Regions from separate parts of the Streptomyces changanensis genome, predicted to be linked through region 1. Evidence: riboswitches for the same ligand, from Rfam matches in the RefSeq annotation. Region 1 holds a riboswitch; each other region holds the start of a gene.

Region 1 (6,878 bases):
GACGCCCCGGACGAACTCCTCGCGGTTCTCCGCGTCCCGGGAGGCCGAGGTCGCGACGAAGCGGACCTTCTCGACGCCCAGTTCACGGATGACGGCGGCGTACGCGCGGCAGGCGGCGAAGGTCCGCTCCAGCGCCTCGGGGGCGAGTCGGCCGGTGCGGTCGACGCCTTGGCCGAGCCGGACCACGGTCATCCGCCGGTCCAGGTCGACGAGGGTGCCCGCGTCGGGGTCGACGTCCGCGACGAGCAGGCGGATGGAGTTGGTGCCGCAGTCGACGGCGGCGACCCGGGTCACCGGCCACCCTCCGCGTCGCCATCGGTCGCGTCGCCACCGGCGGTGTCCGCCGCGTCCGCCGACGCGCCGCCGGCCCCGGCCGCCGCGTCCCCGGGCTCCCGGTCGGCGCCGACGCACGGGCCCTTCGCCCACCACTCGGGGAGCATCGCGAGCGCCTCGTCCCCCAGGGGGTTGACGCCGGGTCCGGCGACCAGCGAGTGGCCGACCAGGACGTGCAGGCACTTCACCCGGTCCGGCATGCCGCCGGCGCTGGGGAAGCCGGCGAGCACCTCGATGGCGTCGCGGCGCGCGAGGTAGTCCTCGTGCGCGGCGCGGTAGGCGGCCGCCAGCTCGGGGTCGCGCGCCAGGCGCTCGGTCATCTCCTTCATGACGCCGTTCGCCTCGAGCGTGCCGATCGCGGAGTTCGCGCGGGGGCACGTGAGGTAGTACGTCGTCGGGAAGGGCGTGCCGTCCGGGAGCCGGGGCGCGGTCTCGACCACGTCGGGGTTGCCGCACGGGCAGCGGTGCGCGATGGCCCGCAGGCCGCGCGGCGGGCGGCCGAGCTGGTCCTGGAAGGCCGCGACGTCGGCCTCGGTCGGCTCGGTGCGTTCAGTCTGCGGAGGGGGCGTTTCCATGCCTGCCTTGATCCTGGTGGAGCTACGGGGCTATCGGTTCTCCTGGTCGGCGCGGTCCACGCCGTCCCAGACGTTCGAGTACCAGGGCCGGCCGGTGCCGCCCTGGTCGGTGCGGTGCTCGCGCGCCGCCTCGGGGTCGTTCATGGTGAAGGCCGTCTCGCCGGGCAGCACGTAGTGCAGGTGCCGGCGGGCGAGCTGCCGGACGTAGGCGTCGTCCTGGAGGCGGGCCTTCTCGTCGCGCAGCCGCTCCACCCGGGCCGCCGCCTGCTCCGCGAGCCGTTCCTGCTCGGCGATCTCGCCGCGCTGCGACACGTACTGGCGCATCGGGTAGGCGAGGGCCACGACCATGGAGCAGACCACGAGGGCGAGGAACGCGGCCCGGCCGGTCAGCCGGGAGCGGCGCGCCTGACGGCGGCTCTGGGAGCGGTAGACGCGGGCGGCGGTCTGCTCGCCGAGCAGCCGCAGCCTCGTCGCGGTCGAGAACCGGTCCCGGTCCTGGCCCATCGGCTCGCCCCTCCTCACGTACGACGTACGACGTCCCCGGACACGGTACGGGACCGTGGCCGGGGACGTGCGCAACTGCGGCGTCGGGCGGGCGTCAGCCCTTGAAGCGCGGGAAGGCGCTGCGACCGGCGTACACCGCGGCGTCGTCGAGGATCTCCTCGATGCGCAGCAGCTGGTTGTACTTGGCGACGCGCTCGGAGCGGGCCGGGGCGCCGGTCTTGATCTGGCCGCAGTTGGTGGCGACGGCCAGGTCGGCGATGGTGACGTCCTCGGTCTCGCCGGAGCGGTGGGACATCATGCACTTGAAGCCGTTGCGCTGGGCCAGCTCGACGGCGTCGAGGGTCTCGGTGAGGGAGCCGATCTGGTTCACCTTGACGAGCAGCGCGTTGGCCGCGCCCTCCTCGATGCCGCGGGCGAGGCGCTCGGGGTTGGTGACGAACAGGTCGTCACCGACGAGCTGGACCTTCGCGCCGAGCTTCTCGGTGATGGTCTTCCAGCCGTCCCAGTCGTCCTCGAACAGCGGGTCCTCGATGGAGACGAGCGGGTACGCCTCGACGAGCTCGGCGTAGTACTCGGTCATCTCGGCGGCCGTGCGGGACTTGCCCTCGAACGCGTAGGCGCCGTCCTTGTGGAACTCGGACGCGGCGACGTCCAGGGCGAGCGCGATGTCGCGGCCCGGGGTGTAGCCGGCCTGCTTGATCGCCTCCAGGATGAGGTCGAGCGCGGCGCGGTTCGACTCCAGGTTCGGGGCGAAGCCGCCCTCGTCGCCGAGGCCGGTGGACAGGCCCTTCTCCTTCAGCACCTTCTTGAGGGTGTGGTAGACCTCGGTGCCCCAGCGCAGGGCCTCGGAGAAGGACTCGGCGCCGATCGGCGCGATCATGAACTCCTGGATGTCCACGTTGGAGTCGGCGTGCGAGCCGCCGTTCAGGATGTTCATCATCGGCACCGGCAGCAGGTGCGCGTTCGGGCCGCCCAGGTAGCGGAAGAGCGGGAGGTCGGAGGCCTCGGAGGCGGCGTGCGCCACGGCGAGGGAGACGCCGAGGATGGCGTTGGCGCCGAGGGAGGACTTGTCCGGGGTGGCGTCCAGGTCGAACATCGCCTGGTCGATGAGCCGCTGCTCGGTGGCGTCGTAGCCGACGAGCTCCGGTCCGATCTGCTCGATGACGGCGAGCACCGCCTTCTCGACACCCTTGCCGAGGTAGCGGTCCTTGTCACCGTCGCGGAGCTCGAGGGCCTCGAACGCACCGGTGGAGGCACCGGAGGGGACGGCAGCACGGCCGGTGCTGCCGTCGTCGAGGCCGACCTCGACCTCGACCGTGGGGTTGCCTCGGGAGTCCAGGATTTCCCGGGCTACGACGACGTCGATGGACGGCACGAGCATCTCCTTCTGGGATGTGACGCGTGGAGTGCAGGGGCTTCACCCTTGCGGCAAGAGCCTAACCGGCTCCGGGGCCGGTGCCCGCGACCGCCCGCCTCCTGGGACGAAAAAGGGCACAACCACCCATGAGTCGGGACGAACTGACAGCGTTCCTACTGATGAGTAATCACGCTGAGCGGGTCGACACTCATCCGTCCTGGCCCGGTTCGCCCCGTTTCGCACGGGGGTCCTGACGGCGGAGGGCCCCGGTCCGGCACACCCCCGGGTGGAGGGCGCGTCGGGGCCGGGGCCGGTCGCCGCGGGGGGTCAGCTCAGGTGGAGCTGCTGGCCCGGGTAGATCAGGTCGGCGTCGGAGACGATGTCCTCGTTCAGGTCGAACAGCTTCTTCCAGCCGCCCGCGACCTTCTCGGCCGTGGCGATGGAGCTGAGCGTGTCGCCGGCCTTGACGCGGTACTCGCCGTCGCCCTTCTCGACCTTCTCGCCGGTCGGGGTGGTGACGGTGCCGGAGGACTTCGGGGCGGCCTTGGGCGTCGCGGCCTTCGGCGTGGTGCGCTGCTCGCTGCGCGTGGTGGGCTCCTCGGCGGTGCGCTCGGCGGCGGCGCCGTCGTACGCGGCACCGGACAGGCCGACGCCGCAGCTCGGCCACGCGCCCTTGCCCTGGCCGGCGAGGACCTTCTCGGCCACGGCTATCTGCTGCGACTTGGAGGCCTTGTCGGCGGTCTGGGCGTACGCGGTGCCGCCGTACGCCGCCCAGGTGGAGGCGGAGAACTGCAGGCCGCCGTAGTAGCCGTTGCCGGTGTTGATCGACCAGTCGCCGCCGGACTCGCACTGCGCGACGCGGTCCCACTCGGCGGCGGTGGCGGCGCTCGCGGTCGTGGCGCCGAGCAGCGGGGCGGCGACGGCGGCACCCGTGATGCCGGCGAAGGCGGCGAAACGGACGGCCTTGGACGGGCGACGGTGCTTGCGCTTACCGGAAGAAAGCATGGGTGTGTCTCCTCACCGACGCCTACGAGGTGAGCTGTCGGGTTCGGGCCTGGTGAGTGCCCGGCCGTGCGCTGGGTGGCGCACGGCTTCACCCCTAGCCGGTCCCGGCCGTCCTTCGACGGCCCGGCCCCGGCGCTTACCTTGGGTCCCCCGCTCCTGCCCACGGCGCTGGAAGCGTCGACTGTTCCCGTCGCCGGCGGCAGGATTCGGCGTTACCGGTCGGACGGGGCCCGCGGTGGCGAGCTGGTCTCGACGGTAATCACAGACCGACCCGAAGTTCAAAGGGGGACATTCGGGTCAATCCGCCCCTACTTGCCTGCCCCTTAGGGGTGTTTGCGCAGGTAGGGGCCGAAACGGACGGACCGGGCGGCGGCGACGCGCCAGTTGGGGTGAAGAGACTCTTGTCTCACTTCCCAGAAACGGACATTCAGCCCGTAACTACCCCTTGGGCTGGGCGAGATCGAGGCTCTGGCCAGGGACGATGAGGTCCGGGTCGGTGCCGACGGCCTCGCGGTTGGCGTCGTAGAGGGCCGTCCAGCCGCCGGGCACCTCGTGGGCGTCCGCGATGGCCCAGAGGTTGTCGCCGGGCCGGACGGTGTACGTGCCGTCGGCCGCGAGGCCGTCGGCCGTACGTGCCGCGGCGTCACCCCGCGAGGTGGGCGTACCCGTTCCGCGCCCTTCGACCGCGGCGCCGGTGTCGACGGAGCCGTCACCGGGGACCGGGGCCGTCGGACCGGTCGCGCCCTCCTCCTTGGCCGGCTCGCCGCGGTGCTTGCCGTTGCCGGACGCGGGGGTCGGGACCCCGCCGTCGACGGGGGCCTCGCCGGGGGCCGTCGGGGACGGCTCGGCGGGGGAAGCGCCCGGGGCGGTCGGCGTCGTCGCCGGCGCGGTCGGCCCGGCGGTGGCGCCGGAGCCCGCGGTGGCGCCGGTCGCACCGGAGCCAGGCGTGCCGGAGACGGTGGCGGCCTCGGTGCCGGTCGCGGGCCGGTCCGCCGTGGAGGGCGTGCCGGCGTCGGGGGCGGGCTCGGCGGACGCCTCCGGCTCCTCGGCGCTCGCCGACGGGGCGGGCGAGGTGCCGGGGTCGGTCTCCGCGGTGGAGCCGCCGCCGACGGTCAGGCCGGCGATGGGGGCGCAGGTCTCCCAGGCGGCGGCGCCCTGCGCGGCGAAGACCTTCTCCGCGACGGCGATCTGCTGGGCGCGGCTGGCGAGGTCGGCGCGGGGCGCGTAGGCCGTGCCGCCGTACGCCTGCCAGGTCTCCTGGGAGAACTGGAGGCCGCCGTAGTAGCCGTTGCCGAGGTCGGCGCTCCACATGCCGCCGGTCTCGCACTCGGCGACCCGGTTCCAGGTCTCGGCGTCGGCCGCGGACGCGGTACCCGCGCCGAGCAGCGGCAGGGCGATCGCGGATCCGGTCACCCCCGCGGCGACGACGAGGGCGGGGGCCTGACGGGGTCGACGGTGTCGTCCGTTCCCGGAGCGCATGCGTTGGACCTTTCGCGTGACTGCTGAGGTGACGGTGAACGTAGCGGCATTCGAACGCCAGTCACAAGTCGATGCAGGGGAGATTACGCGAAGATCACAGTTATGACGGAGTGTCAGCTTGCCTCGGGCGTGAACTCCACCGGCAGCGTGCGCAGTCCCCGCATGATGAGTCCGCCGCGCCAGCGCAACTCCTCCGGGGGGACGGCGAGGCGCAGGTCGGGCAGGCGCGTCAGCAGCGTGGCGAGGGCTGTCTGCCCCTCCAGCCGGGCGAGCGGCGCGCCCAGACAGTAGTGGATGCCGTGCCCGTAGCCGAGGTGCTGGTTGTCGCTCCGCGCGAGGTCCAGGGTGTCCGGCCGGTCGAACCGCTCGGGGTCCCGGTCGGCGGCCGCCAGGACGACCAGCACGGGCTCGCCCACCTCGACGCGCTGCCCGCCGAGGGTCAGCGGCTCGGTCGCGAAGCGCCAGGTGGCGAGCTCCACGGGCCCGTCGTACCGCAGCAGCTCCTCGACGCCCGTCTCCAGCAGGCCGCGCTCCCCGGCGGCCAACGACCGCTGCAGGCGGGTGCGCTGGCCGTCGTCGCGGAGCAGGGCGTACGTGCCGTTCCCGATGAGGTTGACCGTGGTCTCGAAACCGGCGAACAGCAGGATGAAGGCCATCGCGGCGGCCTCGTTCTCGGTGAGGTGCTCGCCGTGGTCGGAGGCCCGGATGAGCCCGGAGATCAGGTCGTCGTCCCCGCCCCGCCCCAACCCCTCCCGCTTGCGGTGGATCAGGTCGACGAGGTAGGCCCGCATCCGCTTCACGGCCCGCGCCACCCCGCCGCGCGGCCCGCCGCCGTGCCGGATCATCTGCCCGGCCCAGTCCCGGAAGTCGTCCTGGTCCTCGGCGGGCACCCCGAGCATGTCGCAGATGGCGTGAATGGGGAGCGGGAAGGCGAAGTCGTGGATGAGGTCGGCCTCGCCCTTCGCGGCGAAACCGTCGATCAGCCGGTCCGTCAGCTCCTGCACGCGGGGCGCGAACTCGGCGACCCGGCGCGGAGTGAACGCCTTCGACACGAGCCGGCGCAGCCGCGTGTGGTCCGGCGGGTCGATGTTGAGCAGGTGCGTCATCAGCTCGGCCTTGCGCTCGCCGGGGATGCCGGTCTTGCCCTTGGCGTGCGCCGGCTCGGCGTGGTGCGCCGGGTTCTTGCTGAGCCGCTGGTCGGCGAGGGCCTGCCGGGCGTCGGCGTACCGGGTGACCAGCCACGCCTCCACACCGCTCGGCAGCCGCGTCCGGTGCACGGGTGCGTGCTCCCGCAGCCAGGCGTACGCCGGGTACGGATCGGTGGCGAACTCCCAGGTGAAGAGCTCGGGGGGTGCGGCGGGGTCGTGGGGAGCGTTCACCCCCCGACGGTATCCGGCCCCGCGTCGAGGGCCCGCACGGCACCCGGGTGCCCGGCGTCGGCGGCCTTGCGCATCCAGGCGGCGGCCTCCTCGGGCTCGTGCTCGGCCAGGAGGCGGGCCATCCGGTAGGCGCCGTAGGCGTCGCCGAGCTCGTGGCCGCGCGTGTACCAGTCGACGGCACCGGGGCGGTCGTGCTCCTGCTCGCACAGGACGCCGAGGAGCGTCGCGGCCGCGCCGAGCCCGTGG
Region 2 (6,878 bases), 510 kb from region 1:
CGCTGGCGCTCGTCGAGGGGTAGGGGCGACGCGTCGAGGGGCAGGGGGGGTCGGTGCGGGTTCGTAGAATCGAAGGCACTGTGTCCGAGAAGACCGCGTCGAGCACGCCCCCCACGCCCCCCGCCCCCGAGACCCCGCAGGTGCCCGCCCCGGCGCGCCGCGGCAGCCGAATGTTCGCCGACGGCAGCGGGCCCGCCCCCGACCCGGCCGGGTCGCACTTCGAGCGGCGCATCCGCAGCTTCCAGCCCCGCCGCAGCCGCGTCACCACCGGTCAGGCCGACGCGCTGCGCCGCCTGTGGCCCGCCTGGGGCCTGGACATCGACGGTCAGCGCGTCCTGGACCTGGACGAGCTGTTCGGCGGCCTCCCCGTGGTGCTGGAGATCGGCTTCGGCATGGGCGAGGCGACCGCCCGGATGGCCGCCGCCGACCCGTCGACCGGCATCCTCGCCGTGGACGTCCACACGCCCGGCCAGGGCAACCTCCTCGGCCTCGCCGAGCGGCAGGGGCTGACGAACGTCCGCGTCGCCAACGGCGACGCGATCATCCTGCTGCGCGAGATGCTGCCGCCCGCCGCGCTCGCCGGCGTCCGCGTGTACTTCCCGGACCCGTGGCCGAAGAAGCGCCACCACAAGCGGCGGCTGATCCAGCCGGAGTTCCTGAGCCTCCTCGCGCCCCGCATGGCGCCCGGTGCCGTGCTGCACTGCGCGACGGACTGGGAGCCGTACGCGGAGCAGATGCTGGAGGTGCTCACCGCCCACCCCGACTTCGAGAACACCGCCCCCGACGGCGGGTACGCGCCCCGGCCCGACTTCCGGCCGCTGACCCGGTTCGAGGGGCAGGGCCTGGACAAGGGCCACGTCGTGCACGACCTCCTCTTCGCCCGCGTCCCGACCGCCCGCCCGGCCTGACGGCCACGGTCGCCCGCCCCACCTGACGGCCCTACCTGACCGCTCAGCCTGACCGCCCCACCTGACCGCTCCGGCGGACGCCCGCGGCGTAGCCCCCACGACCGGACGCGCCCGCGACGGGACGGTCGCAGGGCGCCCCGGCGGGGCGGCCCCAGCAGGCTCGCGGCGAGACCGCTCCGGTGGGAGGGTCGCAGCGAGGCCCCCGCGGCGGGTCGTCCGCAGCGTGGGTCCCACGTCCGGACGCCCGCGGCGTGGCACCCCCGGCGGGACGGCCGCAGGGCGGCAGGGGCCCACGCCGGGCGCCCGGTCCGACGGCCGCAGGGCGCCCGGGGCGGGCCGCGACGGCAGGGGGCCAGCCGGCCGTCCGGCCCGCCGGGCCCGGCCCGACCGTCCACAGACGGTCGCGGAGTGTCGGCGGGGCCGTCTAGGGTCGGCCGGGTGTCCCAGACGCCCGCGCACCGCCCCGCACCGCCGCACACCCGGCCGGCCGGCCCCGCCCAGCCGGCCATCCCGACGTACCACCCACGGCCGTCCTTCGACGCCGTACCGGACCGGGCGCGCTGGCGGTACAAGCCCCGGCGCGCGTTCTGGCGCAGCAGGGCGGTGCGCGCCTCCGCCGTGATCCTCGTGCTCGCCCTGTGCGCCCTGGTGATCCTGGCCCTGGTGCGCGAGCAGACGGGCACGACGGGCTTCCTGGTGGGCCTCGGGCTGGCGCTGCTGCCGGTTCCGCTGCTGATGGCGGCGTTCCGCTGGCTGGACCGGGTGGAGCCGGGTCCGTGGAGGAACCTGCTGTTCTCGTTCGCCTGGGGGGCGTTCGCCGCGGCCCTCGTCGCGATCGTCGCCAACACCTTCGCGACCCGGTGGATAGCCACCGCGACCGCCGACCCGACATCGGCCGACACGCTCGGTGCGACCGTCGTCGCCCCCGTCGTGGAGGAGAGCGCCAAGGCCGCCGCGATCCTGCTGGTCTTCCTCTTCCGCAGACGTGACTTCACGGGCCTGGTCGACGGGGTGGTGATCGCCGGGTTCACGGCGACCGGCTTCGCCTTCACGGAGAACATCCTCTACCTGGGCAGCGCCTTCGGCGAGGACCAGGAGTTCGGCACCTCCGGCATCGGGTCGGTGACGGCGGCGACGTTCTTCGTACGGGTGGTGATGTCGCCGTTCGCGCATCCGCTGTTCACGGTGCTGACCGGCATCGGGTTCGGGATCGCCGCGATGACGGCCCGCCGCCGCAGAATGGCGCGGGTGGTGCTGCCGGTGCTGGGGCTGGCCCTGGCGATGGGCGTGCACGCGCTGTGGAACGGCTCGACGACGTTCGGCCCGTGGGGGTTCGTCGCCGTGTACGGGGCGTTCATGCTGCCGGCGCTCGGGCTGCTGACGTGGCTCGCGGTCTGGACCCGCCAGCGGGAGCTGCGCACCATAGCCGCCGAGCTGCCGGCGTACGCGGCGGCCGGCTGGCTCACCGCGGACGAGCCGCTCGCGCTGTCCTCGATGCGGGCGCGGTCCCTGGCGCGGGACTACGCGGCCCGCGCGTACGGCCCGGCGGCGGCCCGGTCGGTGGGCGAGTACGAGGCGTTCGCGACGACGCTGGCGTTCCTGCGCCACCGGGCGCGGCGGGGCGCGGCGGACCGGGACTTCACCGCGCGCGAGCAGGAGCTGCTGCACCACATGTGGCAGCGGAAGGCGACGGCCGGCCCGGCGCTGACGTTCGCCGCCCGCGCGACCGGCCGCGTGTGGACCCCGCCGCCGCACCGCGACTACGCGGGGTACAACCCGTACCGGTACTGAGCGCGGGCGGGGCGAGCCGGGCCGGACGGGCCTTGCATGACGGGGCGGGACCGGCCGGGCGGGGAAGACCGGCAGCCCTGGCGTCGGGGGGTGTGCCGCCAAGGCTGCCGGGATCGATGGACCGCCGGACGTCAGGCGGGCGGTGCGCACGCCGTACCGCCCGTACCGTCGGTCGGTACGCCACGTCGGACCGCCCGTACCGCCCTACCGCCCGTACCGTCGGTCGGGACGCGCACCCGGCGGGCCGCCGCCTCGAGCGGGCCGCCGCCTCGAGCGGGCCGCCGCCTCGAGCGGGCCGCCGCCTCGAGCGGGCCGCCGCCTCGAGCGGGGACGGGGTCAGACGGTGAGGCCCTTGCCGCGGAGCCAGGCCAGCGGGTCGATGCCGCCGCCGGAGGGCGTGTGGACCTCCAGGTGCAGGTGCGGCCCGGTGACGTTGCCCGTGGCGCCGACGCGGCCGATGGTCTCGCCGGTGCCGACGCTCTGCCCGGCGCTGACGGTCATCGAGGAGAGGTGGCAGTACCAGACCTCCGTACCGTCCGCGAGCTCCAGGACGACCCGGTAGCCGTACGCGCCGGACCAGCCGGCCGACTTCACGGTGCCGCTGTGGACGGCGTTGGCCGGGGTGCCCGTGGGGGCGGCCAGGTCGAGGCCCGTGTGGTAGCCGGAGGACCACATGGAGCCGGCCTGGCCGTACGTCGAGGTGATCGTGTACGAGGAGGTCGGCAGGGCGTAGCTCGCGGCGAGCTTGGCCAGGCGCTCGGCCTCCGCCTTGGCGGCGGCCGCGGCCTCGGCGCGCTCGCGCTTCTCCTGCTCGGCCTTCGCCTCGGCCTTCGCCTTGGCCTGGGCGGTGGCCTGCTGGGCGGCGGCCTCGGCGGCGGCCTTCTCGGCGGCCGCCTTCTCCGCGGCGGCCCGGGATTCGGCGTCGGCGGCCGCCTGCTGCTGCTCGGCCTGCTGGAGGATGCGGGCGCGCAGGGCCTCGCCCGCGTCGGAACCGCCCTGCGCCTCCTGGCCACCGGGCGAGGCCGACGACAGCGTGGCGAGGGGCGCGAGGTCGGCGGCGGCGACGTCCTGCGGGTCGGCGGCGGCCTCGGCGGCGGCGCCGGCGTCCGTGGTGTCGTCGGCGATCAGGGCGCCGACGCCGGGCAGCGAGGAAGCGTCCGGGAGGCCGACGTCCGGGAGGGATATGGCGACCCGGGGCTTGTCCTGAGCGGTGGCCATGCCGCCCGCGCCGACGGCGGCGATGACGCCGACGCCGAGGACGGTGGAGCTGCGGGCGAGGCCGCCGCGCTGCTTGACGACGCGGTGGCGGCCGCGGACCGGACGGACGGAGTCCTCGGTGGGGTTCCACTCGACGTCGGCCGCGGGGGCGGCGGTGCCGGCGAAGCCCTGTCCGACCGGCTGGCCGGTGGTGTCGTACGCGCCGAAGGGGGCTTCGGGGGCAGGCCTGTTGGACGCCACGGGGGCGCTCTCCTTTCCTTCCTTCTCGCCTACCGGGTTAGCTGACGGGTTCGGAGCAGGAAGGTCTCCTACGGGCCGGAATGCAGCCCGATTCACCCCAGGTGTGGTGGGTCCCCGGTTCCCTCGCGGGATTCGGCGCATGCGCACGGTGCCGCCTCTGCGACGGCTGGTACGACCGCGCTGCGTTATCGAACGTTAATAGACGCACGGGTCGTATTCCAAGCCGTTGCCGGGTATTCGTGAGGGCCGACGACAGGCACCAAGTCCCCTATAGGCAGACATTTCCCGGCGAATTGACACCGCGTCAAGGGGTTCGAGACCCCTCCGACCGACCACGACTTTCTGACGGTTTGTCAATTGTTATCGCCGAGAGCTGTCCTCCCCTCACGGAGCGTGCCCGTCGGGGCGGGCGACCGCGAGCAGTGCCATGTCGTCGTCCGCCCCGCCGCCCGTGTACCGCCGCACGTCGTCGACCAGCCCGTCCAGCAGCTCCCCCGGCGCCGGGAAGGTCCGCCCCTCCAGCCAGGCGGCCGGGTCGTAGAACATGCCCGCCGCGTCCCGCGCCTCGGTGAGGCCGTCCGTGTGGAAGAGCAGTGTCGCCCCCGGCGGGAACGGCGCCGTGTACGCGCGGTCCGGCCAGGTGCCCAGCTCCCCCATGCCCAGCGGCAGCGCCGGCTCCGGCGGCTCCAGCACGGCCACGCGGCCGTCCGCACCCAACAGCAGCGGTTCGGGGTGGCCCCGGTTCACCACCCGTACCGTCCCGTCGCCGCGCGGGACCTCGGCGAGCACCGCCGTCGTGAACCCCTCCACCGCGTCCAGGCCGTCCCGCCGGGTCCCCTCCCGGGCGAGCGCCCGCTCCAGCCGCTGCGCCACCGCCTCCAGCGAGCTCTCCTGCTCGGCGGCCTCGCGGAACGCCCCGATGACGATCGCCACGGCCTCCACCGCGCCCAGGCCCTTGCCCCGCACGTCCCCCACGACGAGCCGGACCCCGTACGGGGTGTCCTGCACGGCGAACAGGTCCCCGCCGATGGACGCGTCGGCCTGCGCGGCCTCGTAACGCGCGGCCACCCGCAGTCCGCCGATGCGTTCGGCGGGCACCGGCAGCACCGCCCGCTGCGCCGTCTCCGCGATCACCCGCGCCGAGGCGAGCCGCTCGCCGCTGCGCCGTACGAGCCGGTTGATGAGCAGGGCGAGCCCGCCGACGGTGACCACGGTCAGCAGCTCGGTCAGCGTGGGAACCCGGGGGAAGGGCTTCTCGACCAGGTGCGGCGCGATCACGGCCAGGACGGCGCACAGCGCGACGACGAGGGTCGCGCGCCGGGTGTAGAGGGGTGCGGCGATGAGCGGCGCGGCGACGAAGAAGGGGACGCCCGTGAAGGGCGGCGGGGTCGCGATGTCGTACGCCACGCCCCCGACGAGCAGCAGCCCGGGAAGCCCCCGCACGATCCGCCGGACCACCCCACCGGTCTCGGCCCGACCTGACTCGACCTGACCGGCCTCGACCCGATCCCGCTCGGCACGGCCGTGGCCGTGGGGCACCGGGCCGGCACCGCCGCCGTGGGGCACCGGGGCACCGCGGCCACCCCGGCCGGCGGCGCCGTCGCGCGCGTCGTCACCGGCCCGCTCGTCGCCGCCCTCGCCGTACTCCGCTCGCTGCCCCACCACCCCAGGCTGGCCGCAGCCGCCCTCCCCGGCGACCCGCGGTCGGCCGACCGGGCGAGGCGGCGGCCACATCCCGGGAGCCGCGCCATCGACCGCCCGACCGGCCATCCGACCATCCGACCATCCGGCCGACCGTCCGCCGACCGACGTCGCCCGGCCGCTGTTCGACCGCCCGACAGCCCGACCGGGAAAACGCCGAAGGCCCGGTGCTGTAAGCACCGGGCCTTCGGTTTCAGTAGCGGGGACAGGATTTGAACCTGCGACCTCTGGGTTATGAGCCCAGCGAGCTACCGAGCTGCTCCACCCCGCGTCGTTGAACACAACCTTACGCCATCCCGGGGGGTGCCGTTGACCATTTCGCGCCTTCAGCGCCAGAAAGCTGAAGAAATTCCCGGTTCGCCGGCGACGAGGCCCCCGACAGCGGGCCATCACCGGCCCCGGAGCGGGTCCGGAACGGCCTCGAAAGGGAGCGCGGCGCCCCCGGACGCACGAATGCCCCGGCCGGAAGGAACCGGCCGGGGCACCAGACCCCGTGACGAGCCGCGGAGGCTCGCGACTGGTAGGCCCTGTGGGACTCGAACCCACAACCAACGGATTAAAAGTCCGCTGCTCTGCCAATTGAGCTAAGGGCCCTCGACGGGTCATCCCCGAGCATAGCCCGCCGGGACCGGTGAGCCGATCGGGTATCGGCACAACACCCTCGTACGGCCCGTCCCGGAACCGGGACGGGCCCGTACGCGGCACACGAGGTGTCGCGTACGGGCCCGTCGGGCGCCCTACGGGGCGTCAGCCGTTGCGCTTCCAGCGGGGCTTGTCGTCGCGGCGCCCGAAGGAGGAGCCGGAGCCGGAGCCGGTGTTCGAGCCGCCGCGGTGGTCGTCACGGCGACCGTACGGGCGCTCGTGGCCGCCGGAGCGGAAGCCGCCGCCCGCGGGGCGGTCGTCCCGACGGTCGCGGTTGAACGGACGGTCGCTGCCGCGGTGACCGCCGGTGGGGCGGTCGTCACGACGGTCGTCGCGGCGGAAGCCACCGGCCGGGCGGTCGTTGTCACGACGGAAGCC
Region 3 (6,878 bases), 2.2 Mb from region 1:
GGGGCCGGCCGCGCACCGGCCGGAGGTACCCCGCCCGGCGCCCGGGCCGCCACCTGTCGGCCCGTGGCGTCGGCGACCACGTCGGCCGTGCGGGTGTGGACGCCCGCCCGCCCCCGGGCGTCGATGGCGTCCTGGTCGTCGTGGCGGGCGTGGGTGCGGGCGACCTTCGCGACGACCGACGTGATGCGCAGGTCCGGCCGCGGGCTGCCGGACAGCAGGGTCGGCGTCCGGGTCGGCGCGCCGGCCGTGGCGGCGTGGCCGCTGCGCTGGTCGGGGTGCGCGGGGGTTTCGAGGAGCGGCTGCCGGCCGGGGGCGGGCTCGGTGCGCGGGCTGCCGTCGGTCGCCGCCTCGTGGAGGGGGCGGTGACGGGTCGCCAGGAGCCGTGGCGGAGTCCCGCGTCCCAGGCGGCGATGACGGTGTCGGCCTGCACGGTGTTGACGGCGGCGTGCGGGCGGGCGGTGTCCACCAGGTCGAGGCGCGGCGGGCGGCGCGGTCGGCCAGGGCGCCCTGGAGGTCGAGCTTGGTGGAGAACGGCGCGGTGGAGGTCTGCTCCGGGGTGTGCCGTGAACCGGTCCTCGAGCCGAAGGCCTCCACCTCCGCGGGGTCGGCGGCGTGGCGGGCGGAGGACAGCCCGGGAGGCGGTCCCGGGCGGAAGCGCTCGGGGCGGTCCGTGAGCAGGGGGCGGAGCCGGCCCAGCCGCGCGCCCGCGAAGGGCGCGCGTTGTGGACGTCGGCCGGGACGAGGGCCCGAGCACATCCTCGGACGCGTACCCCCCCCTGGCCGGCGGTCTCCGCGGTGGTGCGCGCCCAGTCGACGACGGGGCGGGCCGACGCGGGCGCGGCGGCGCGGGTGGATTCCGGCGCCGCCGCAGAGGGCGTGGTCGTGACCGCCGGCGCCGTGAGGCCCGGAAGCACCGCCCAGGTCGCCCACACCCGACGGTGAGCCATGAGAAATGCCGATTTCTGTACGATCCATCCCTTTGTCGGCTGTTTCCGATCGATTCAGCCTGGAACGCCCGTCGGGGCGGCGCAACCGCTCGGCGCTCCCCGGACCCGCCCGGGCGGCGCTCACCTCAACGGCTGGGACGCGCGGTCATGTCCGTTTCGTTGATGTCCGTGTTTATTGTGGGCCTTTAGGGGGAGAGGAGCGAATTAGCCGAGCTTTAGGGCGGATTGTGCCGCCCGGTCGCGGCCGGCGCGTCCCGTGACGTCCGTCACGCGGGGAACCGCCCGTCATTCCCGGACGGCCTGCGGTGTCAAGGAATTCACGCGAAATGGTCTTGGGAATTGATCACCCGCGGGAATTCCGGGCCTTGTTCCCGCCGACCGCCGTCGTCTACGGTCACCGCATTCCGGAGGGAACGCCGAATCCTGCCGCCTTCCGGACTCCGCACCCACTCACGCACGGCAGGAGCGGGGGAACCAGGTAAGTCGCCGGTCCGGTCCCCGGAGCGGCTCGGGGTGGAGTGGTGGCCGCGGCCACCGCCGGACATCTCCCGTCCGAACCCGACAGCTCACCTCGCAGGCGCCGGAGAGGAACGCCCCCATGCCCGCACAGGGTAAGCACCGCCGTCCCAGGAACAACCGCCTCGTCCGTACCCTCGCCGTCGCGAGCGCCGGTGGAGCCGCTCTCGCCCTGCCCCTGGCCGGCGCCGCGACCGCTTCGGCGGCGCCCGTCACGACGCAGCTCGTCACCGCGGCGCAGGTCACGGCCGCGCCGGCCGCCGCCGTGACCGCGGCCAAGCCCACGACGTACTCCGTGGCCGCAGGCGACACGCTCTTCCGCATCGCCGCCGACCACGCGGTCACCGGCGGGTGGAAGAAGCTGTTCCAGGACAACCGCCCGGTCATCGGTGACGACCCGTCACACATCCGGCCCGGCATGAAGCTCACGCTCGGCGCGAAGGCCGCAGAGCGCCCCGCGCCGGCCCGCGCCGACCGTTCCCAGGCCCGCCCGGCCGTGGCCCCCGTGCAGACGAAGACGTACACCGACGACCTCGACGGCTGGATCAGGGAATCCCTGGACGTCCTGGCGCGGCACGGAATTCCCGGCACCTACGAGGGAATTCACCGGAACATCATGCGTGAATCCTCGGGAAATCCGCTCGCGATCAACAACTGGGACTCCAACGCGGCCGCCGGAACGCCTTCCAAGGGCCTTCTCCAGGTCATCGACCCGACCTTCACCGCGTACCACGTGCCCGGCACGCCGCTGGACCCGTACCACCCGGTCGCCAACATCACCGCCGCGTGCAACTACGCGGCCGACCGGTACGGCTCCATCGACAACGTCAACGGCCCGTACTGACCGTCCCTCCGGGGCAGGTCCCCGAGCCCTGCCCCGGAGCCGGCGACGCGGTGAGGTCGGACGCGTCCGCGGACCAGCCCCGGCCGTCCAGATTGCCGCAGTGATTCACCGGCCGGTGCTCCGGCCGCTGTACGACGTTGCCGACGCCGAACAGGAGACCGCCCGTACCCGGGGCGTCCGCACCTGTGCCGTCCGAGCCGGGGAGGCCCCTCCCCGGAAGCTCCGTACCGGAGGCGTCCGTACCGCGGGGGTCCGTGTGGGCGCTGATCGTGCCGCGGTCGTCCGTGCCCCGGTCGTCCGTGTCGGTGACGGCCGCGACGGCGGCCGCGGCGGCACCCGCGGTCACCGCGAGCGCGCAGACCAGGGCCGGGACGGCGAGCGGGATGCTTCCACGCAGGGGGACCCCCTTCGAGGAGACGGTGTCCCGGCCCTGTGCGCGCCACCGCCCCGGCCACGCGCCCATTGCTCCGTCCGGCGGCGCGGTACCCGTCCCACCCGCCGGGCCGACGGGCGCGTACCGGGGCGGCCCCCGGTCAGGCGTAGAGGGCCGGGCGGTCGGCGAGCGCCACCTCCACACGTCCCCCGCCGACCTGCGCGCGCACCCCCGCCTCGCACACGGCCGCCGCCGCGTACCCGTCCCAGCAGCTCGGCCCGGTGACCTCACCGCGCCGCGTGGCGTCCACCCAGGCCCGCACCTGGCGGTCGTACGCGTCCTCGAACCGCTCCTCGAACCCCGCCGCGACCCGGCCGCCCCAGCGGCCCGCCGTGTTGAGGAGCATGCCGTGCGCGTCGCCGATCCGCGCCGTACCGCTCTCGCACACGGCCTCGGCCTGCACCTGGTACCCGAAACGGCAGTTGAGGTAGACCTCCACGTCGGCCAGGGCGCCGCCGTCCGTCTCGAACACCACGAACTGCGGGTCGGCGAGCCCCTCCGGGGCGTTGCCCGACGCCCTCGGGCGCAGCACCGTGACCGCCGCGACCTCCTGGCCCAGCAGCCAGCGCGTCACGTCCACCTCGTGCACCACCGAGTCCTCGACGAGCATCGCGTCGGTGAACCCGGGCGGTGAGGCGGCGTTGCGGTGCCGGTGGTGCAGCATCAGCGGACGCCCCAGCCCGCCCTCGTCCAGCAGGGCCTTCAGCCCGAGGTACTCCGCGTCGTACCGCCGCATGAAGCCCACCTGGACCAGCCGCCGCCCGAGCCGCTCCTCGGCGCGCACCACCCGCAGCGCCGCCGCCGCGTCCGGGGTGAGGGGCTTCTCGCACAGCACCGGAAGCCCGTACTCCAGCGCCGTGAGCAGCGCCGCCTCGTGCGCCGGGCCGGGGGAGGCGACGACGACGGCGTCGACGCCCGGCGCTGCCATCGCGGCGGCCGGGTCGGTGTGCACCGAGCAGCCGTCCACGCCCGCGGCGACCGCCGCGGCCCGCCCGGCGTCCACGTCCGCGACGGCGGCCACCCGCGCCCCGGGGATCACCCGGTCGATGCGGCGGACGTGGTCGGCGCCCATCCGGCCGGTGCCGACGACGGCGACGCCGAGCGTCCCGCGCTGGGTCATGGTCCAGGGTTCCTTCCGGGTCGGCGGGGGGCGCCGTCAGGCGCCGCAGGAGCGCAGGAACCGCCGTGTCCGCACGGCGATGGGCAGCGGCTTGTCCGGTGGGCACGGGTACATGTCCTGCTCCACGATGGCGAACAGGTCCACGCCCAGGCGCTGCGCCGCCGCCAGGACCGGGGGGAGGGCGGGCACCCCCGACGGCGGTTCGCACATCACGCCGCGCCGCACGGCCGGCCCGAAGGCGACGCCGTTCGCCACGACGTCGGCGAGGACGGCCGGATCGACCTGCTTGAGGTGCAGGTAGCCGATGCGCTCGCCGTACGTCTCGATCAGCTTGACGCTGTCACCGCCGCAGTAGGCGTAGTGCCCGGTGTCCAGGCACAGGTCCACCAGCCCCGGGTCCGTGGCGTCGAGGAACCGCTCGACGTGCTCCTCGGTGTCGAGGTGCGTGTCGGCGTGCGGGTGGACGACGATCCGCAGGCCGTACCGGTACCGCACCTCGTGGGCGAGCCGCTCCGTGCCGCGCGCGAGGTGCGTCCACTGCTCGGCGGTCAGCTCGGGCGGCTCGACGAGCGCCGCCGTGCGGTCGTCCCGCCAGAACGACGGGATGACCACCAGGTGCCCGGCCCCCACCGCCCGCGCGAGCGCCGCCACCTGACGGACGTGCGCCCAGGTGGCGTCCCAGACGGCGGGCCCGTGGTGCAGCGAGGTGAAGACCGTGCCGGCCGAGACCCGCAGGCCGCGCCGGGCCGTCTCGTCGGCGAGCCGGGCCGGGTCGGTGGGCAGATAGCCGTACGGGCCCAGCTCGATCCACTCGTACCCCGCCCCGGCGACCTCGTCGAGGAACCGCTCCCAGGGCACCTGCCGCGGGTCGTCCGCGAACCACACCCCCCACGAGTCGGGGGCGGAGCCCACCCTGATGCGGTCCAGGAGCGGGGTACCGGCGGGGCCCGACACGGGGCCGGCGGCGTCCATACGGCGGTCCTTTCACCCGGCGGGCGGTCGGCGGGGCGGGGAGGGACGACGACGGGGCCACGGGGGTGAGGGGAGCCGCCCGCGTGCGCGCCCGGTCCCCGGCCGGCCGCCCCGGTCGCACGGTTCGGATACAAGTGGGTGGGCGGCGCCCTGTCAACACCTTGTCAGGACATCCTCTCAGGACGAGGTCAGGATGTCCGTACATGGCGTTGACACCACCCCGGGCACCCCGTAGACCTGGGGACAGCGGTCACCGCCCCCTGCCCCCCGCCCGCCGGCACCAGGAGCGACGCGCATGCCCCACTCCGCCGAGACCTTCGACCTGATCACCATGGGCCGCATCGGCGTCGACCTCTATCCGCTCCGGACCGGCGTGCCCCTGTCCGAGGTCGAGACGTTCGGGAAGTTCCTCGGCGGTTCGCCGACCAACGTCGCCGTCGCCGCCGCCCGACTGGGGCGCTCCGCCGCCGTCGTCACCCGCACCGGGGACGACCCCTTCGGCACCTACGCGCACCGGGCGCTGCGGGACTTCGGCGTCGACGACCGCTGGGTCACCCCGGTCGCCGGCCTCCCCACCCCGATCACCTTCTGCGAGCTCTTCCCGCCCGACGACTTCCCGCTCTACTTCTACCGCCGACCCAAGGCCCCCGACCTGGAGATCCACCCCGACGAGCTCGACCTCGACGCGCTCCGCGCCGCCCGAATCCTGTGGACGACCGGCACGGGACTGAGCGCCGAACCGAGCCGCACCGCGACGTTCACGGCGCTGGAGGCCCGCGACCGGGCCGGCACCACCGTCTTCGACCTCGACTGGCGCCCGATGTTGTGGGACGACGCTACCGAGGTCCGCCGCCACTACGCCCGCGCCCTGCGCCACGCCACCGTCGCCGTCGGGAACGTCGACGAGTGCGAGGTGGCCACGGGCCTGCGCGACCCCCTCGCGTGCGCCCGCGCCCTGCTGGACGCGGGGGTCGACCTCGCCGTCGTGAAACGGGGCCCCGGGGGCGTCCTCGCCCTGCACCGCGACGGCACGGCCGCCGAGGTCCCGCCCGTACCGGTCGACGTGGTCAACGGCCTCGGCGCGGGCGACGCGTTCGGCGGCGCCCTGTGCCACGGGCTGCTGGCAGGCTGGGAGCTGGAGCGGACACTGCGGTACGCCAACGCCGCCGGCGCCCTCGTCGCCTCCCGCCTCGCCTGCTCCGAGGCGATGCCCACGGCGGCCGAACTGGACGACCTCCTCGCCGGCGGACCGGCGCACACCGCGCGTACCGCCCGCACCGCCCACGGCTGACCGCACTGCCGTGCGACCGACCGGCCCCCCGCCCCCGGGCCCCGCCACCGGACGGTACGACCGCGCCCGCCCCGGGCCCGTACGCCGTACCCCCGCCCGCGCGGCCCGCACCCACGCGGGCCCGCACCCGCGCGGCCCGCACCCGCGAAGGCCCCCGCACCACGTACGGCCGGCCGCACCCGCGCCCAGCGCGTACCGACACCCCCGAGACCCCCGGCACGCCGGCATCCCGGCGACACCGCCATCGACACCGCCATCGACACCGGCTCCCAGGGAGCAGACATGACCGCCTCCGACCACCTGCCCGCCGGGGCCGCGGCGCACGGCCCGTACGCCGTCGAGGTCACCCCCGAGTCCGCCGGGTGGGGCCACTGCTCCCTGCGCGTCCTCGCCCTGCCCCCCGGCGGGCGGCACGCCTTCGACGCCGGCGGCAGCGAGTGGATCGTGCTCCCGCTCGCCGGCGCCTGCACCGTCGAGGTCGACGGGCTCACCCTCCCGCTCGCCGGCCGGGCCGACGTCTTCACCGCCGTCACCGACTTCGCCTACGCCCCCCGGGACGCGCGCGTGGAGCTGACCTCGCGCGGCGGCGGCCGGTTCGCCCTCGCCGGCGCCCGCTGCGAGCGGCGCCTGCCCGCCCGCCACGGCCCCGCGACCGGCGTCCCCGTCGAACTGCGCGGCACCGGCACGTGCAGCCGCCAGGTCAACAACTTCGCCGCGGCCGACGTGTTCGACTGCGACCGGCTCATCGCCGTCGA
Region 4 (6,878 bases), 2.4 Mb from region 1:
CGACCTCGCGCTGACCGTCCTGGGCGGCGGCGAGTCGTCCCGGCTGCACAACCGGCTCGTCCGTCGCGACCGCACCGCCGTCGGCGCGGGCTTCGGCTTGCTGCGGCTGGCCGGCGCCCCCTCGCTCGGCTGGCTGGACGTCAAGACGTCCGCCGGCGTGGAGGTGCCGGAGATCGAGGCGGCCGTGGACGAGGAGCTCGCCCGGTTCGCCGCCGAGGGCCCCACGGCCGAGGAGATGGAGCGGGCCCAGGCGCAGCTGGAGCGCGAGTGGCTGGACCGCCTCGGCACGGTCGCCGGCCGCGCGGACGAACTGTGCCGCTTCGCCGTCCTCTTCGGTGACCCGCAGCTCGCCCTCACCGCCGTCCAGCGCGTCCTGGACGTCACCGCGGACGAGGTCCGGGAGGTCGCCGCCCAGCGGCTGCGCCCGGACAACCGCGCGGTGCTCGTCTACGAGCCCGCCAAGGGCGCCGACGGCGACCCGACCGACAGCGACGACGAGGAGGGTACGGACCAGTGAGCGACGCTGCCGTGTCTCTGACCAGCATGGAATTCCACCCGCAGCCGCAGGCCGGCGCGCCCCGCGTGTGGGCCTTCCCCGCCCCGGAGCGGGGCCGGTTGGACAACGGGCTGACCGTCCTGCGCTGCCACCGTCCCGGCCAGCAGGTCGTCGCCGTGGAGATCGTCCTGGACGCCCCGCTGGACGCCGAGCCGGAGGGCCTCGACGGCGTCGCCACGATCATGGCGCGCGCCCTGTCCGAGGGCACCGACAAGCACTCCGCGGAGGAGTTCGCCGCGGAGCTGGAGCGCTGCGGCGCGACGCTCGACGCGCACGCCGACCACCCGGGCGTGCGGGTCTCGCTGGAGGTGCCGGCCTCCCGGCTGCACAAGGCCCTCGGGCTGCTCGCCGAGGCGCTGCGGGCCCCCGCCTTCGTCGACGGCGAGGTCGAGCGCCTCGTGCGGAACCGGCTCGACGAAATCCCGCACGAGACGGCCAATCCGGCGCGCCGCGCCGCCAAGCAGCTCTCCGCCGAGCTGTTCCCGGCCACCTCGCGCATGTCCCGCCCCCGTCAGGGCTCCGAGGACACCGTCGCCCGGATCGACGCCGCGGCCGTGCGCGCCTTCTACGAGGCCCACGTCCGTCCCGCGTCGGCGACGGCGGTCGTCGTCGGCGACCTGACCGGGATCGACCTGGACGCCGTCCTCGCCGACACGCTCGGCGCGTGGACGGGCGACGCGCCCCGGGAGCGCGCCGCGTCGGCCGTCACCGCCGACGACACCGGTCGCGTCGTCATCGTGGACCGGCCGGGAGCCGTGCAGACGCAGCTGCTCATCGGCCGCGTCGGCCCCGACCGGCACGACAGCGTGTGGCCGGCCCAGATCGTCGGCACGTACTGCCTGGGCGGCACCCTCACCTCGCGCCTGGACCGCGTCCTGCGCGAGGAGAAGGGCTACACCTACGGCGTGCGGGCCTTCGGCCAGGTCCTGCGGTCGCTGCCGGACGGTTCGGGCGCGGCGATGCTCGCCATCAGCGGCTCGGTGGACACCCCCAACACCGGCCCCGCCCTGGAGGACCTGTGGAAGGTGCTGCGGACCCTCGCGGCCGAGGGGCTGACCGACGCGGAGCGTGACGCCGCCGTGCACAACCTGGTGGGCGTCGCGCCGCTCAAGTACGAGACGGCGGCGTCCGTCGCGGCCACGCTCGCCGACCAGGTGGAGCAGCACCTCCCGGACGACTTCCAGGCCCGGCTGTACCAGCGCTTGGACGCGACGGGCACGGTGGAGGCCACGGCCGCGGTCGTGAGCGCCTTCCCGCAGGACCGCCTCGTCACCGTGCTCGTGGGTGACGCCGCGCGGATCAAGGCGCCGGTGGAGGCGCTCGGCATCGGTGAAGTCACCGTCGTCGCCGGCTGATTGACACCCGGTCCGGAGCCGCGGCGCGCGGAACCTCGGGTTCCCGCCGGCCCCGGCACTCGGAGGGGCACACGGAGCCCCGGCGTCCCCAGGGATGCCGGGGCTCCTCCCTTCCTCGGCCGGGTGTCCGTTTTGTGGGCAAGGTGGGGTGTCTGCACTGTGGCGTGCGCTACAAAAAACCGTGTCCGTTTGGTTATTGGAAGATCAGCCACTTAGCGTCTTAGTCGCTGTCCGCCCGCATGATCCGCCGCACCCGCGGCATCGGGCAGCGATCGCCGAATCCCCGTCAGGCGCGAGCCTGGGGAACCGGGGACCCACCGTCCCCTGGGGTGAATCGGACGCCTTCGCCACCGCGCGGAGGGGCCCGTAGGAGACCTTCCTGCTCCGAACCCGTCAGCTAACCCGGTAGGCGAGAGGGAAGGAAAGGACACATCCACTTCATGGCGTTCACCCGTGCCGCCGGGAAGCACCGCGCCCCCAGCCGTCTGAGCCGCAAGAGCGCCCACGCCGCCGGCGTCGCCGCACTCGCCACCTCCGGCGTCATCGGAACCCTCGCGTCCCCGGCCTTCGCCGCCGAGGCCGACCGGACCGCGGCCCCGGAGGACGCCGGGCTCACCACCGCCATCGCCGACTACGAACTGGCCGACGAGGTCGCGGACCAGGCGTCGGCGCAGGAGCTGGCCGCCGAGGTCGCCGAGCGCCAGGCGGAGGCCGAGATGGCCGCCAAGCGCAACGCCGAGGCCCGCGCCGAGGCGGCCCGCAAGGCCGAGGCCCGCGCCGAGGCCGCCCGCGAGGCGCAGGAGCGCGCCGACCGCGAGGCCGAGCGCAAGCGTCTGAACAGCTTCACGCTGCCCGTCGCCGGCTCGTACGTCTCCACCGCCTACCAGTCGGGCGGCGCGCTGTGGTCCTCCGGCAGCCACTCCGGTGTCGACTTCCACGCCGCCTACGGCTCCACCGTCGTCTCCGTGGGCCTCGGCACCGTCGTCGAGGCCGGCTGGGGCGGCGCCTACGGCAACAACGTCGTCATCCGCATGAACGACGGCACCTACACCCAGTACGGCCACCTCGCCTCGGTCAGCGTCTCCGTCGGCCAGAGCGTCGCGCCGGGCCAGCAGATCGGCGTCTCCGGTTCCACCGGCAACTCCACGGGCCCGCACCTCCACTTCGAGGCCCGCACGAGCGCCGAGTACGGCTCCGACATCGACCCGGTGTCCTACCTCCGGGCCCGCGGCGTCAACGTCTGACCCGCCACCCGCTCACGGAGGCCCCCGCTCGCCGACGAGCCGGGGCCTCCGCACCATTGTGGCCCCCAGGGGTGTCCCGCCGAACAGGTCGGCGGGACACCCTCCCGCGCGCCCGCGCACGTCCAAAAAAGCACCATGAATTCCGGCCCGGCATCGGAAAATCGGTGTGCTTGCCATAGAGTCACCGCAACAGCGTCGAACTCCTGGGTGTCGCGCGGATTAAACGGTGGGCGGAGCGGTTCGGAGGTTCGGTATGCGCATTCCCGCGCATTCGGTGTGCACGGCGATCCGGGCGGACATCGTCTCCGGGGCGCTGCCGCGCGGCAGCCGCCTGACGGAGGAGCAGCTCGCCCGCCGCTACGGCGTCTCCCGCGTACCGGTCCGCGAGGCATTGCGCACGCTGGAGTCCGAGGGCTTCGTCACCTCCCGCCGTCACGTCGGCGCCTGCGTCGCCGAGCCCTCCGAGCAGGAGGCCGCCGACCTCCTGGAGATGCGCGCGCTGCTGGAGCCGCTGGGCGCCGCCCGTGCCGCCCAGCGGCGCACCGACGCCCACCTGAAGGTGCTGCGCGGCCTCGTCCGGCTCGGCCAGGAGGGGGCCCGCCGCGGCCCCGGTGAGGACCTGCGGGCGCTCGGGGGCTGGTTCCACGAGACGCTCGCCCAGGCGTCGGCGAGCCCCGGCCTCACCTCGCTGCTCACCCAGCTGCGCCACAAGATCGCCTGGATGTACGTGGTGGACGAGCCCGCCCACCCGACGGACGCCTGGGCCGAACACGGCGCCATCGTCGACGCCGTCGCCCGCGGCGACGCCGAGCGCGCCCGGGCGCTCACCGCGCAGCACGCCGAACGCTGGCGCGGCTCCCACCGGCTGCGCCGCGCGAACGGTGTGAGGGGTTCGCAACCTCCCGTAAACACGGCCGGCGCACGGCATTAACAGCGGCCTCGTATACAAAAAGGGCGAGCGCGGCCCGAATCTTTTCGCCTCCGCCGGGCGCCCGGAATGGGGGCGGCTGCGGAACGCGGTGCGGGAAATGGTGGCGGGGATGCGCGACGACGCGACGCCGGCATGTCGTAATGCGTCGACGGCCGGGAATTCATCCGGGGAAAGCGCCCGTCCGCCCTGGTAATCCCTCTCGCGCCGGGAATTCCCCTCCGGCTGCCCGCGCGCCCGCCCCGGCAACGAGAAGAGCCGCACCCCCCGACCAGGGGGTGCGGCTCCGTGTTCCGTGGTGCTGCCGGGGGACCGTCAGACGGTCTCGGGCAGCTCCTCCATGCCTTCGGCGACCAGCTTCGCCAGGCGGTCCAGCGCCGCCTCCGCGTCCGCGCCCTCGGCGTCGGAGGCGAGCACGACCTCCTCGCCGCCCTGCGCGCCGAGACCCAGCACGGCGAGCATCGACGCGGCGTTGACCGGGGTGCCGCCGGCCTTGGCGATCGTCACGGGGACGCCCGACGCCGTGGCGGCACGGACGAAGATGGAGGCGGGGCGGGCGTGCAGGCCCTCGGCCCAACCCACGTTGACGCGGCGCTCAGCCATGGTGTTGCCCTTCACGTGCTAGTGGTTGTCTAGACCAGTCTCCCATATGCGGAAGAGTGGTGGAACCCGGCTCGACGTGCCTGCCGACCCCCTCCCGCACCACGCCGCGCGCCGTACCCTTGGCCCATGCTGAACCCGTCCGATCAGTCGGCGCACGCCTATCCAGACCACTGGGAAGCAGACGTGGTGCTGCGCGACGGCGGCACCGCGCGGATCAGACCGATCACCACGGACGACGCCGAACGCCTGGTCAGCTTCTACGAGCAGGTCTCGGACGAGTCGAAGTACTACCGGTTCTTCGCACCCTACCCCCGCCTCTCCGCCAAGGACGTGCGGCATTTCACCCACCACGACTACGTGGACCGGGTGGGGCTGGCCGCCACGATCGGCGGCGAGTTCATCGCGACCGTCCGCTACGACCGCATCGACGAGCACGGCCACCCCGCCACCGCTCCGGCCGCCGACGCCGAGGTCGCCTTCCTCGTCCAGGACGCGCACCAGGGCCGGGGCGTCGCCTCCGCCCTCCTCGAACACATCGCCGCCGTCGCCCGCGAGCGCGGCATCCACCGGTTCGCCGCCGAGGTCCTGCCCGCCAACACCAAAATGATCAAGGTGTTCACGGACGCCGGGTACACCCAGAAGCGCAGCTTCGAGGACGGCGCCGTCCGCCTCCACCTCGACCTGGAGCCCACCGACCGCTCCCTCGCCGTCCAGCGCGCCCGCGAGCAGCGCGCCGAGGCACGGTCCGTGCAGCGCCTCCTCGCCCCCGGCTCGGTCGCCGTCGTGGGCGCGGGCCGCACCCCCGGCGGCGTCGGCCGGACCGTCCTGCGCAACCTCGTCGGTGCCGGCTTCACCGGTCGCGCGTACGCCGTGAACAGCGCCCTCCCCGAGGGGCCCGCCACGCTGGAGGGCGTCCCCGCGCACCGCTCCGTCCGCGACATCGGCGAGCCGGTCGACCTCGCGGTCGTCGCCGTGCCCGCCGAACGGGTCCCGGAGGCCGTCGCCGACTGCGGCGAGCACGGCGTGCGCGGTCTGGTCGTCCTCTCCGCCGGTTACGCCGAGAGCGGCCCCGCGGGCCGGGAGCGCCAGCGCGCCCTGGTACGGCAGGCCCGCTCGTACGGCATGCGGGTCATCGGCCCCAACGCCTTCGGCGTCATCAACACCGCGGACGGCGCCCGGCTCAACGCCTCCCTCGCCCCCCAGCTCCCGGCCGCCGGCCGCATCGGCCTGTTCACCCAGTCGGGCGCGATCGGCATCGCGCTCCTCGCGGGGCTGCACCGGCGCGGCGCCGGCGTGTCGTCGTTCGTCTCCTCCGGCAACCGGGCGGACGTCTCCGGCAACGACATCCTCCAGTACTGGTACGAGGACCCCGACACCGACGTGGTCCTGCTCTATCTGGAGTCGATCGGCAACCCGCGCAAGTTCACCCGGCTGGCCCGCCGGACCGCCGCCGTCAAGCCGGTCGTCGTCGTCAAGGGCGCCCGGCACAGCGGCAGCGCGCCGCCCGGCCACGCCGTGCCCGTCACCCGCATCCCGCACGCCACGGTGTCGGCCCTGCTCCGGCAGGCCGGGGTGATTCGCGTCGACACCGTCACGGAACTGGTCGACGCGGGGCTGCTCCTCGCCGGGCAGCCGCTTCCCGCGGGCCCGCGGGTCGCGATCCTCGGCAACTCGGAGTCGCTCGGCCTCCTCACCTACGACGCCTGCCTCACCGAGGGGCTGCGGCCGCTGCCGCCCCGGGACCTGACCACCGCGGCCACCCCGGACGACTTCCGTACGGCGCTCGCCGCGGCGCTGCACGACGACGCCTGTGACGCGGTCGTCGTCACCGCCATCCCGTCGGTCGGCCCGCACGGCGGCATCGACACGTCCGGCGAGGGGGAGGTGCTGGCCGCGGCACTGCGGGCGGCCCGCGCCGCGGCGCCGGCGAAGCCGGTCGTCGTGGTCCACGTGGAGCTGGGCGCGCTGGCGGACGCCCTCGCCGCCGCCACGAGCACCGCCCCCGCCCCGGAACACCCCACCGGCACGACGCCCCCACCCACCCCGCCGGCCCCCGCCGCCACCCGGGCACACACCCAGCCCACCGCCACCCCGCCCACCGGCACCGCCGCCCCGCCCACCGGCACCACACCTCCCGCCACCCCCGGCCACATCCCCGCCTACCCCGCAGCCGAACGCGCCGTCCGCGCCCT

What was found. Region 1 has a riboswitch for cyclic di-AMP ahead of NRO40_RS11875 (LysM peptidoglycan-binding domain-containing protein). Riboswitches for the same ligand answer to the same signal wherever they lie in the genome.
Region 2: it holds a riboswitch for cyclic di-AMP, as region 1 does, so the genes downstream of both, NRO40_RS14045 (M23 family metallopeptidase) here and NRO40_RS11875 (LysM peptidoglycan-binding domain-containing protein) in region 1, are expected to answer to the same signal.
Region 3: it holds a riboswitch for cyclic di-AMP, as region 1 does, so the genes downstream of both, NRO40_RS02150 (transglycosylase SLT domain-containing protein) here and NRO40_RS11875 (LysM peptidoglycan-binding domain-containing protein) in region 1, are expected to answer to the same signal.
Region 4: it holds a riboswitch for cyclic di-AMP, as region 1 does, so the genes downstream of both, NRO40_RS22615 (M23 family metallopeptidase) here and NRO40_RS11875 (LysM peptidoglycan-binding domain-containing protein) in region 1, are expected to answer to the same signal.

The regions. Positions count from the first base shown of each region.
Region 1 is NZ_CP102332.1:2,680,145-2,687,022, forward strand. Features, by position in the region: gene NRO40_RS11855 (Ppx/GppA phosphatase family protein) at 1-294, opposite strand, end outside; gene NRO40_RS11860 (DUF501 domain-containing protein) at 291-908, opposite strand; gene NRO40_RS11865 (FtsB family cell division protein) at 939-1,412, opposite strand; gene eno (phosphopyruvate hydratase) at 1,507-2,787, opposite strand; gene NRO40_RS11875 (LysM peptidoglycan-binding domain-containing protein) at 3,097-3,774, opposite strand; cyclic di-AMP (ydaO/yuaA leader) riboswitch at 3,779-3,952, opposite strand; gene NRO40_RS11880 (transglycosylase family protein) at 4,213-5,253, opposite strand; gene NRO40_RS11885 (cytochrome P450 family protein) at 5,367-6,632, opposite strand; gene NRO40_RS11890 (hypothetical protein) at 6,629-6,878, opposite strand, start outside.
Region 2 is NZ_CP102332.1:3,186,304-3,193,181, forward strand. Features, by position in the region: gene lhgO (L-2-hydroxyglutarate oxidase) at 1-23, shown strand, start outside; gene trmB (tRNA (guanosine(46)-N7)-methyltransferase TrmB) at 81-908, shown strand; gene NRO40_RS14040 (PrsW family intramembrane metalloprotease) at 1,347-2,699, shown strand; gene NRO40_RS14045 (M23 family metallopeptidase) at 3,036-4,157, opposite strand; cyclic di-AMP (ydaO/yuaA leader) riboswitch at 4,169-4,305, opposite strand; gene NRO40_RS14050 (PP2C family protein-serine/threonine phosphatase) at 4,542-5,819, opposite strand; tRNA gene NRO40_RS14055 (tRNA-Met) at 6,056-6,129, opposite strand; tRNA gene NRO40_RS14060 (tRNA-Lys) at 6,377-6,452, opposite strand; gene NRO40_RS14065 (DEAD/DEAH box helicase) at 6,606-6,878, opposite strand, start outside.
Region 3 is NZ_CP102332.1:492,542-499,419, reverse strand. Features, by position in the region: gene NRO40_RS02155 (hypothetical protein) at 64-366, shown strand; cyclic di-AMP (ydaO/yuaA leader) riboswitch at 1,385-1,540, shown strand; gene NRO40_RS02150 (transglycosylase SLT domain-containing protein) at 1,546-2,307, shown strand; gene NRO40_RS02145 (hypothetical protein) at 2,291-2,770, opposite strand; gene NRO40_RS02140 (Gfo/Idh/MocA family protein) at 2,841-3,860, opposite strand; gene NRO40_RS02135 (sugar phosphate isomerase/epimerase family protein) at 3,897-4,832, opposite strand; gene iolC (5-dehydro-2-deoxygluconokinase) at 5,128-6,123, shown strand; gene iolB (5-deoxy-glucuronate isomerase) at 6,406-6,878, shown strand, end outside.
Region 4 is NZ_CP102332.1:5,106,262-5,113,139, forward strand. Features, by position in the region: gene NRO40_RS22605 (M16 family metallopeptidase) at 1-517, shown strand, start outside; gene NRO40_RS22610 (M16 family metallopeptidase) at 544-1,911, shown strand; cyclic di-AMP (ydaO/yuaA leader) riboswitch at 2,175-2,338, shown strand; gene NRO40_RS22615 (M23 family metallopeptidase) at 2,352-3,155, shown strand; gene NRO40_RS22620 (GntR family transcriptional regulator) at 3,409-4,086, shown strand; gene NRO40_RS22625 (HPr family phosphocarrier protein) at 4,399-4,686, opposite strand; gene NRO40_RS22630 (bifunctional acetate--CoA ligase family protein/GNAT family N-acetyltransferase) at 4,813-6,878, shown strand, end outside.